DNA from 2 places in the Bacillus sp. CGMCC 1.60114 genome. Region 1 is predicted to be linked to the other one. Evidence: riboswitches for the same ligand, from Rfam matches in the RefSeq annotation. Region 1 holds a riboswitch; the other holds the start of a gene.
The links. Region 1 has a riboswitch for lysine ahead of lysA (diaminopimelate decarboxylase). Riboswitches for the same ligand answer to the same signal wherever they lie in the genome.

Region 1 (5,684 bases):
GATGCGGCGAATGTTTTCTGTGCGATCACCTTCCGAAAATCCTAAATCTTTATTTAAACCGTGACGGATATTATCTCCATCTAACACATAATTACCAATATTCTTATCAAATAACTTGCGAGCTACTGCGTTTGCCACCGTTGATTTACCGGAAGCTGATAACCCTGTAAACCAAAGAACAAAACTATGATTTTGGTTTTGCTTTCGGCGTTCTTCCTTTAAAACAGATGCTGTATGCCAAGTAATATTTGTCTCCATCTTTTTCTCTCCTTACTTTGTCACGACTTCTTTTTGCAAACCACGAATTAATACTTCTACAACTTCTTTACGGCTAAATGTACTTGGCGGCAGTTCTCCATTTCGTAAGAGCTCTCTTACCTTTGTACCTGATAAAATGACATGATCTTCCTTTTCATGCGGACATGTTTTCGTTGATGCCATTCCCTCACATTTCACACAATAGAAACTATGTTCAAAAAAGAGGGGTGTAATTCCTAATTCTTCTATTGTAAAGTTCGTAAAAATTTCCTGCGCTTCATACGTACCATAATAATTTCCAACACCAGCGTGATCACGACCGACAATAAAATGCGTACACCCAAAGTTTCTTCTTACAAGTGCATGAAAAATCGCTTCACGCGGCCCAGCATATCGCATCGCTGCTGGAAATACCGCTAAAAAGACACGATCTTTTGGATAATAGTTTTCTAAAAGTACTTCGTAACTTTCCATTCGAACATCAGCTGGAATATCATCTGACTTCGTTTCTCCAACAAGCGGGTTTAAAAACAGGCCATCAACAATTTCAAGCGCTGTTTTTTGAATATATTCATGTGCGCGATGAACTGGATTTCTTGTTTGAAAACCAACGATTGTTTTCCAATCACGCCGTGCAAACTCTGCTCGTGTTTCACTCGGATCTAAATGATAAGCGGCAAATTTTTCTTTTCTAATCCGTTTCACAAGCGTAATCGGTCCTCCCACGTATATATCCGGACGCTCGTATAATTTCTTAACACCCGGATGTGCTTCTTCTACCGTTTTATAGACAAGTAACGCCTCCTTTTCTTTATCAGGCGTATAAATCTCTTGAACTTGAATCACACCGTAAGTTACACCTTCTTTTACAAGCCGAACTTCTTCTCCTACTTCTAATTCCTTCGCTTTTTCCTCTGTTATAGGCAATGTAATTGGAATGCTCCAAACATCTCCATCTACTAATCGCATTGTTTCTACTACTGATACGTAATCATTCTTTCCTAAAAAGCCAGTAAGCGGGCTATATCCACCAATCGCAATGAGCTCTAAATCACTTAATGCAATTCCATCTAACTCAATTTCTTTTACGATATGTGCTGTTTTATATGTTGTATCGATTCGATTTACTAATGTTTTTATATCACTCATTTTCTTTTCCCCTTCTTTATCAAGTTTTAACAGATAGTAACTTTTACCTCGCACTAACGTGCAGTAAGAACCCGATTGGTGAGAGCTTTCTATTAGCGGGCGATAAAGAAAAAATCTACTGATGGAAGTTTCACTTTATTGATAATGAAGACCACACTCTGTTTTCAGCTTTCCGGCCCAGCGCCCATCTCTCGAATCTCCACCCGCTTGCACCTGCACTGTACATTTTTCACATCCGATGCTCGGATACCCAATATCATGGAGTGGATTGTATGGCAAATTATGCTTATATACGTAGCGCCATACTTCTTTCCAAGTCCAATGAATAAGCGGACAGATTTTAACAGATTGAAAGCGATGATCTTGATTGACAAACTGTGTATGTTTTCGCGTTTCAGACTGTTCTCTTCTTAAACCGGATATCCATGCTTTCCTACCTGTTAGCGCTTCTTCTAACGGCTTAATTTTCCTTAATTGACAACAAAGGTTTGGATTATGTTCCCATAATTTATCACCATACTCTTTTGCTTGTTCCTCAAGTGTAAGTGCCGGTTGCTTTTCAATAATATTCAAATTAGGAAATCGCTCCCTGACTTTTTTGATCAAGTCATATGTTTCTTGAAAATGAACATTTGTATCTAAAAATACAACCTTTGCAGATGGATTTACTTGGTTAATTACATGCAATAAAACCATTCCTTCTATTCCAAAGCTGCATGCATAAACAATATCCTGATCATAATGTTCATATGCCCAGCGTATTGCTTCCAAAGCGCCTTTCGTTTCGTCGTCTTCCTGAAAGGAAACAAAATTATCTTGCCATGTTTCGTACGTTAACATCGTTCTCCCCCTTCACAACGCCCATATAAAAAGGCGGCTTTAATCTATAGAAATAGATTAAAGCCGCCTCTAGTTTTTCTAGTCAGCGTGCTTATTTTAAGCGTACTTTTTCACTTTTTTCAAGCTGAATCACTTTACCATCTTGCACAACAATTGTAATAGAACCATATTTCATATCAGTAAGCATAGATTGAATCTTATTTGCTACTTCTTCAAATTGTCCGCGTACTCCCACGAACAGCCCCCCCCTTTTTCATAAAAAAAATCTTTCCCATTTCGAAAAGACTGTTCCGGTAACGTATCTACCTTATCTTCCAAAATGGATGCCATTTTGCTGGAAGTAGCACCTTACTCCTATAAAGTAGGTTGCCGGGCTTCTTCGGGCCAGTTCCCTCCGCCACTCTTGATAAGAATTATATTTGTATTTTATCACAATTCTGATTTTTTTCAATCCCAGTTTTCCGATAAATTTTATTTATTATAAAAAAAAGGAGCTGTTCACCTAAACAACTCCCCCTTCAGCTAAGTAAGAACGTAGTCATACAAGTTCCTTTACACGTATGCGATCGTTCTCAATAAGATTTTCATACGATTCTCTTTCGACAACAACTTGTGATTTTCCGTTTTTTGCAAATACAACTGACGGGCGACGAATACGATTGTAATTATTCGCCATCGAATAACCATATGCCCCTGTACAAGAAATAGCTAAGAGATCACCAGAAACAACTTTTGGAAGCTCTACATCCCAAATGAGCATATCTCCACTTTCACAACATTTGCCCGCAATTGAAACAACCTCTTCAGCAGATTCATTCGCTCGGTTTGCTAGCAATGCTTCATAACGAGCTCCATAAAGTGCTGGGCGAAGATTATCTGTCATACCTCCATCAACTGATACATATTTACGGATGCCTGGAATATCTTTAATTGCACCTACTGTATACAACGTTGTTCCTGCATCTCCAACAATACTACGGCCTGGTTCCACCCAAATTTCTGGAAGTGGATATTCGCATACTGTAAACTGCTCGCGTACCGCATCCGTCACAGCTTTCACATATTCACCAAGGGCAAGCGGTGTATCCCCTTCCGTATAACGAATTCCAAAACCGCCCCCTACATTTAATACTGGAGCTACATAGTTCATTTCTTTTCGCACTGTTTCCAAGAAATTCTGAAGCACTTCAATCGCACGAATAAATCCTGCCGTCTCAAAAATTTGCGATCCGATATGAGAATGAATTCCTAATACACGATAGTTTGATTTTTCTAATGCATTTTTTATCGCTTGTGATGCATGCCCTGTTGAAATACCAAAACCAAACTTAGAATCATCTTGCCCGGTTGTAATATATTCATGTGTATGCGCTTCTACTCCCGGCGTCACACGCAATAAGATATTCACAATTTGCCCGTATTCTTTCGCTAAATCATGCAATACTTCTAATTCAAAAAAGTTATCTACAACAAAACAGCCGATGTTAGCTTCTAATGCCATTCTTATTTCTTCTTCTGTTTTATTATTACCATGAAAATGGATGCGCTCTGCTGGAAATCCCGCTTGCAATGCCGTATATAGTTCTCCACTGGAAACAACATCTAGCGACATGCTTTCTTCGGCAGCTAACCTGCACATTTCCATGCACAAGAACGCTTTGCTTGCATACGCTACTTGATAAGAGAACCCACTTTCCCTAAAAGCACGATGAAATGCACGACATTTCTCACGAATTGCTGCTTCATCGTAAACATAAAGTGGTGTCCCATATGCTCTTGTAAGTTCAGTAGCATCGCATCCTCCAATTTCTAAGTGTCCTTGCTCATTAATGCGGCTTGTGCCGTGTAAATACATGTGAATTCCTCCCTTATTTTCGCAAAACCCTCTATTACATTTATTATTTATTACTATTATTCCTAATTTGGATAAACAAAAAACGCGCGGAACAATGTTCACACGCGTTTCTTATTAGAAGAATATATGACGAAAAAATAAACGTAGTGTTATTTTCTCAAATAAGAAACCGCATCAAACATCTCCTAATAGCTCTCCATAAGCAAAATACTTATGACAGTACTACATTTATTCAATGCAGTCCCAATATATGAATGAAGTGGTCATTCATATATTTCGGCGATAACCCCTTTCAACCTATGATCACGAATACCACTTTATTTCCCATAGTTTACTTTTGATTATCGCAGCCTCTACCTTTGAGTGTAGATGAGGTAAGTCTATTTAATTTTCAAGCATCTTTTTGTTGCTATTAACAATAACAAATGACTAATTTATTTGTCAAACACTTTTTTTATATTGGTTTAGGACAAGTGAGTTTCGTATTATCTGGTAAGCGCTTTACATCTATATTTTTCACAGTCCATTCACCACTATCATTTTCAAATATAATCGTTACTTTTTCAAACGGAGGAAGCTTTTTCCCCGCTGTTCCTGGCTCATATTTAATTATTTCAATAGATGCCTGAAACAAATATGTACCACTGTACATTTTTTTTAGACTAACAATTTTCGGACAATCGTACGGCTTTTGTTTTCCATAATGTTTTTGAATTGCTTCATTTATCCTTGGAAACAACACAGAATAAAGCGCATCTTCTAGTAATAACGGTTCATGCTCAGCAGAGAAAGAAGCTGGATTTCCAAGTAAAATGAAACAACTTAATATAAAACAACATATTTTCTTCATAGTACTCCTCCATCTTTCAATCAATGCCTTTATTTTATCCTTCTCTTCTTTTTCTATCCAATTGTTAGAAAATCATCCACAATTTCGCTATGTTTTTATATAATAGTACACATAGTAAAAAACATATAGATATGTAGCCTATCATATACATAAAAAAGGCGATACTTGTAGGTAGTGGGAGGAGCCCTTTATGAGACAACGTTTGTTTCCAAAAGTACGATTTGCTCTCGTAGCTGTCGTCTTGTTATGGATTAAAACATATATTGTATACAGATTAGCTTTTGACATGAAAATTGATAACGCTTTCGAACAAATTATGTTGTTCTTTAATCCATTAGCTTCGTTATTGTTATTTTTCGGTTTCGCTTTATTAGCAACAAAACATCGAAACCGAATCATTATAAGTATTAGTATCGTGCTATCCTTTATTTTATTTGGCAATGCTATGTTTTATGGATTTTACGATGATTTTGTAACATTCCCTGTATTATTTCAAACAAATAATATGGCTGATTTAGGGACAAGTATTAAAGAACTATTTACGTATAAAACACTTCTATTATTTGCTGATGTAATTATTTTAGCCATTTTATCTCGTAAATCCCCTAGTTTTTGTGATACTACTCCTCTATCTCGGCAAGAGAAACGAACGTTTTTTAGCGGTGTAACAGCAGCATTAGCTTTACAAATGGTTATTTCAGTTATTTATAAACCACAACTTTTTTCACATTC
Region 2 (5,684 bases), on a different contig from region 1:
GCTACGCTATGAATTATTACAAAAAAGAAATGTATTAGCTAGTGCACTGCAACATTCACTCCATGAAGAACTCTCATTTTCCATGCCGACAGGTGGAATTTATATATGGGGGAAATTGAAACACCCTGTTCAAGAAAAGCAGCTGATTATGCAGAGTTTAAAACAACAAGTTGCCTTTATGCCCGGCAGTATTTTTGGTGCAAAAGATGGTTATATTCGTCTCTCATACGGAAAAGTAGATATAAACCATATTACTGAAGGGGTCTCTCGACTTCAAAAAGCAATCAACTTTTGTGATTTGTAAAGGCCTCCAACATTACGTTTGGAAGCCTTTTGATTTATACCAAAATGTTGTTTGGACAATTGCCGGCCAATTTGTATGCTCTGGTAATTGTCTTATTACTTCGTTCACCTTGATTCCTCCTAAAATATGTACATCCCATTCGATATCTGATATACACTCTTATTCTCCTTGTCTCCTTGAAACTCTACAGCAAATGGTACCTCCCCGCAGTTCTGTAATTGATTCTGTACCACTCCATTTCCTATCGGTTCACAAAGTTGAATTGTTATTTTCCCAAGAGAGAAACTTCGAAATACCGCATTCCACTCTTTATCTATTTTTGGTGTACTCATTTCTATTTGCAATAACTCTTCCCATAGTTTGCTTGTTTCATTTACATTATTAACAGCGTAAAACACTGTTTTCATTCCAATTACATTATTGTCATGAAGTGAAATCACTCCTTTTTTCTGTAAATCTGCTCTTCTTTTTCCATCCGATTCACCCCACTCAATAAAAAACGGGAATCTAGGACCGCCATCCTCCTGTTCAATGAATAGCATTTTCCAGCTTAATAGAGTACCATCATCTCTTAAACGTTTTCCCTCCAATGGACCATTTATATGAAACCCTTTCTCCAATAATTTCTTAGCAAGCTCTTCCATATGTTCTGTACGCAATGCAATTTGGATCATCCCTTCCCCTTTTTGCAACTTATGAACAGTTTGCTGAATGAGAGGATTCTCTGCTCTGTTTGCGGCTTCTTTGTTCTGAACTGCTAAAAACTCAATATACGCCAAATCAAAATAACATAAGCTATTATATGTCCCCCAATTCGTATGCTCTCCTCCTTGTACTGTATGAAATCCGAGTATCTTCATTTGTTTTATCACTTCAGCTGGAGAGCATTGAACTACGTGAACAAGATGATCAAACTGTAACATCTCATCACCATCCTTACTTTTATTATTTTTAGTGTATTACTTTTCATTTATTTCTTGCAATTCAAAATTTTATAGAAAACCCAGTTGTTTTATATGATTAATGTGTATTATAATGAAAAAAATTAGAATATGATAAAGCTGATTGGAAAACCAAAGGCTCTTTTCTCATTAGAGAAAGGAGCCTTTTTTATTTTATCTCGCTACTTTTGGGCAGTAACACTCCCTCCTCAAGATTCTGAGAAGTCAAAGGAGATAGATGGGAGAAAACTGTCCGTAAAATTCAACTAACCATTAATAGAGGATAAAGAACCTCCACTGATGGTAGTTTCACTTTATTATAAACGGAGGTATTAAACATGCAAAAATTAATTGTCTTTGCTATCATTGGTTTTTTTGCACAACTCATTGATGGAGCTTTAGGAATGGCTTATGGGGTAACATCTTCTTCATTATTACTCATGTTTGGAATTGCACCAGCCGTTGCTTCAGCATCTGTTCATTTAGCCGAAGTTGTTACAACTGCCGCTTCTGGTATTTCACATATCCGATTTGGAAATGTCGATAAATATACTGTTTCAAGGCTAACATTACCAGGTGCCATTGGCGCTTTTGTAGGTGCTTGCTTTTTAAGTAACTTACCAGGAAATTTAATTAAACCGTATATTTCAGTGTTTTTATTCGTGTTAGGTGTATATATCTTATTAAGATTTATTTTACAAAAACAAGTTGTTCAAACAAATAATAAACGTCTGTCTGGTAAGCAATTAATTCCACTTGGCCTTTTTGCAGGTTTTGTAGATTCAACAGGCGGTGGCGGCTGGGGACCTATTACTACTCCTGTTTTACTTGCACGCGGGAATGAAGCAAGAAAAGTTGTAGGTTCTGTAGATACGAGTGAATTTCCTGTCTCATTAGCTGCCACATTGGGATTTTTCATTTCTCTTGGCTGGGAACAGATCAGTTGGTTTTGGGTGTTTGCTCTTATGCTTGGCGGTATTATTGCAGCACCTATTGCTGCATGGTTAGTACGAATTGTTCCTTCACATTTACTTGGGGTTCTTGTCGGAGGGCTTATTATTTTTACTAACATTCGTACGCTATTAACAGCTTTTAGAATAGATCAAGATATAATATTTCTTTCTTACATTGCAATAGGTCTTGCCGTTACAATTGCACTGATAATTACGACTCGTAATCAATCACAACATACAAACAAAAAAATTGTATATAACAAACAAAAACAAGTTTCCCCATAAAGGGAAGCTTGTTTTCTTTTAGTCTCCTTTTCGACAATATATTTTGTCGAAATTTATTTGTCTCAATTTTCTGTTAATTTTAAAGGATTTTTTGAAACACAATGCGAAACTATTGTATAACCTTTTTCAACAAGAGGTTACATATTACATATTTTTTAGGATCGGGATGAGTTTTGAAAGCGCTTTTCTAAAATAGCCGTTCTTTTTTCTCTTTTTTTCTACAAAAAAGTCCTTGCAATATTCCCAGAAAATCATTACAATTGCGATATATTAAAAATCATAGCAATAGAAAAATCCTCATCAATCCGATGAGGTAGAGGTTGCGGCTTTTATTAGTAGTCCGGACGAGACACAGAGAACGTCAATAACTCCGAATGAAAGGAAAAGCTGCCGAAGTTTATGCTTCTTCTCTGGAAGTATATGCTGGGGCTGTTTTCGAATAGGAACAGAACTGTCACGTTTACAAAATTACCGTGTAAATGTGGGGCGCTATCTTAACGGAAGGTATGATGGGGTGGCTATTTTTGAAATGCTCCGCTAAATTCTTTTGGCGGTTTTTTTAATTCCCCCCGCTCCTTCCCATCTAACAAGAAAAGGAGTGTTGAAAATGAACGGCGCAACTACAAAAGTTACCTCTACATCTACAAGTCAATCTGCACAAACACATGGTGAGCTAAAACGTGGATTGAAATCTCGCCATCTTACAATGATTTCACTTGGTGGTACAATTGGAACAGGTTTATTCCTAGCAAGCGGTGGAGTTGTCCACACAGCTGGTCCTGGTGGCGCTCTCGTCGCCTATGCTGCAATTGGTATTATGGTATATTTTTTAATGACAAGTTTAGCAGAATTAGCATCGTACATCCCTGTAGCAGGATCTTTCAGCACATACGCAACAAGATTTGTTGATCCATCTCTTGGGTTTGCATTAGGTTGGAACTACTGGTATAACTGGGCCATCACGATTGCTGCTGAACTCTCTGCAGTTACATTAATTATGAAGTATTGGTTCCCAAATACTTCTTCCCTGCTTTGGAGTGGTATTTGTTTAGCTATTATGTTCCTTTTAAATTATTTATCTGTTAAAGGATTTGGGGAAGCTGAATATTGGTTTGCACTTATTAAAGTTGTAACTGTTATCGCCTTTTTAATTGTCGGTTTTCTTATGATTTTCGGTATTATGGGCGGAGAACCAGTTGGTTTTAAAAACTTCACAGTTGCAGATGCACCGTTTAGCGGCGGCTTCATGGCAATTATTGGTGTGTTTATGGCAGCCGGATTTTCATTCCAAGGAACAGAATTATTAGGAGTTGCGGCTGGGGAAACTAAAGATCCACAACGCAGTATTCCAAAAGCAATTCGCAGCATCTTTTGGCGAATTCTACTGTTCTATATTTTAGCAATTCTTGTAATTGGTTTACTCATTCCATATACAGACAAAAACCTTGCAGCAAGTGATGTGACAGTAAGTCCATTTACACTTGTATTCGCTAAAGCAGGTGTTGCCTTTGCGGCATCAGTAATGAACGCCGTTATTTTAACAGCTGTTCTGTCTGCTGGTAACTCTGGTATGTATGCAGCATCACGTATGCTTTGGGATCTAGCAAACCAAGGTAAAGCACCTAAATTTTTAGGAAAACTAAATAGTCGTGGTATACCTGTAAATGCATTGATTGCAACATCATTAGTTGGATGTGCTGCTTTCTTAGCTTCTTTATTCGGTGATGGCGTGGTCTATGTATGGCTCTTAAATGCTTCTGGTATGTCAGGCTTCATCGCTTGGATCGGAATTGCAATTAGTCACTACCGTTTCCGTAAGGCATACATCGCACAAGGAAAAGATTTAAATGACTTACCATATAAAGCAAAATGGTTCCCATTCGGTCCTATCTTTGCATTTGTACTATGTTTAATCGTTATTCTTGGTCAAAACTACGGTGCATTTATGGGAAAATCTATTGACTGGGACGGTATACTCGTTTCATATATTGGCCTACCTCTTTTCTTAATACTTTGGTTAGGTTATAAATTTACAAAGAAAACAAAAGTCATTCCATTAGATAAATGTGAGCTTTAAAAATAACAACCTATCAACGAAAGTTGATAGGTTTTCTTATGTGCCCGAGTAGCCGGTTCATTATATTTTTGCCATAATAGAATAAGAGTTTAAGAAAAGGAAGGGATTACATGAATATTCGTGTTACAAATACAGCAAAAGAAAAACTGCAACAATTACAAAATGGAGGTAAAACAATCATTAGAGTAAAAGGAACTATAGGCAATACCTGTACTGTCTATGTGAATATCGATTTAATTGTCGATGAATATCATGCCAATGATGTCGTATTTGAAGATGAACAGCTTGTTATTCAAATCGATGACTTCACAAAAGATTATATCGGAAACACAATGACGCTAGATTACAATACAGGCTTTAAAATTACAACACCAAGTGAAACGATTGTTTATGGTTTATCGCTGAAAAAATAATATAAAAATGTAGTGTTCAAAAAAGAGAAGGCACATATGATCGTTTCATATGTGCCCTTCTTTTTAAATTTTTTTAGTTTACATCTTCTGTTCTTAAAAATCCATCCACAAATTCTCCAATTGTTTCATGAAACGCATAATCAAAATACGATTCTTGCCCCGTTCGCTCGTCATTAATAAGGATTGTCGTTGCCCCTATTTCTCGTTTTGCTATTTGCGGGAATGACGCTACAGGCTGTACTTTTAACGACGTTCCCATTACAAGCAATACATCTGTTTCATACAAGCGTTCAATGGCTGTTTGAAATTGAGGCAATGTGTCTCCATATAACACAACGTCAGGATTTAAAATGAAATTACACTTCTCACAGCGCGGCACTTCATGTGCAATCATATATTGTAAGTTATATTTCGTACGACACTTTGGACAATGAGCAGATTGTAATGTACCATGTAAATCAATGACACGTTTACTTCCGCCTAATTGATGAAGTCCATCAATATTTTGTGTTAAAACAACAAGATCTTTTCCGCTCTCTTCTAACTGCGCAATAAATACATGTCCTCTATTCGGCTTATATTGATGAAATGTTTCAATTTGAAAGATTGCTTTATAATGTTTCCAAAAATCTTTCGGGTTTCGATTATAATATCCTCTTGATAAATACATTTCTACATTTGCATCTGCATACAAACCGTTTGCTGATCGAA

Region 2: another riboswitch for lysine. It lies ahead of ACFQZ1_RS25230 (amino acid permease); the one in region 1 lies ahead of lysA (diaminopimelate decarboxylase).

The regions. Positions count from the first base shown of each region.
Region 1 covers NZ_JBHTHG010000012.1:152,159-157,842, forward strand. Annotated here, with positions in the region: gene cysC (adenylyl-sulfate kinase) at 1-258, opposite strand, end outside; gene sat (sulfate adenylyltransferase) at 271-1,407, opposite strand; gene ACFQZ1_RS06785 (phosphoadenylyl-sulfate reductase) at 1,543-2,247, opposite strand; gene ACFQZ1_RS06790 (YezD family protein) at 2,339-2,482, opposite strand; SAM riboswitch class I at 2,552-2,660, opposite strand; gene lysA (diaminopimelate decarboxylase) at 2,786-4,102, opposite strand; lysine riboswitch at 4,284-4,466, opposite strand; gene ACFQZ1_RS06800 (DUF3888 domain-containing protein) at 4,557-4,952, opposite strand; gene ACFQZ1_RS06805 (LTA synthase family protein) at 5,143-5,684, shown strand, end outside.
Region 2 covers NZ_JBHTHG010000118.1:776,691-782,374, forward strand. Annotated here, with positions in the region: gene pdxR (MocR-like pyridoxine biosynthesis transcription factor PdxR) at 1-304, shown strand, start outside; gene ACFQZ1_RS25220 (VOC family protein) at 424-1,227, opposite strand; gene ACFQZ1_RS25225 (sulfite exporter TauE/SafE family protein) at 1,584-2,483, shown strand; lysine riboswitch at 2,790-2,983, shown strand; gene ACFQZ1_RS25230 (amino acid permease) at 3,091-4,560, shown strand; gene ACFQZ1_RS25235 (iron-sulfur cluster biosynthesis family protein) at 4,671-4,973, shown strand; gene ACFQZ1_RS25240 (NAD-dependent protein deacylase) at 5,047-5,684, opposite strand, start outside.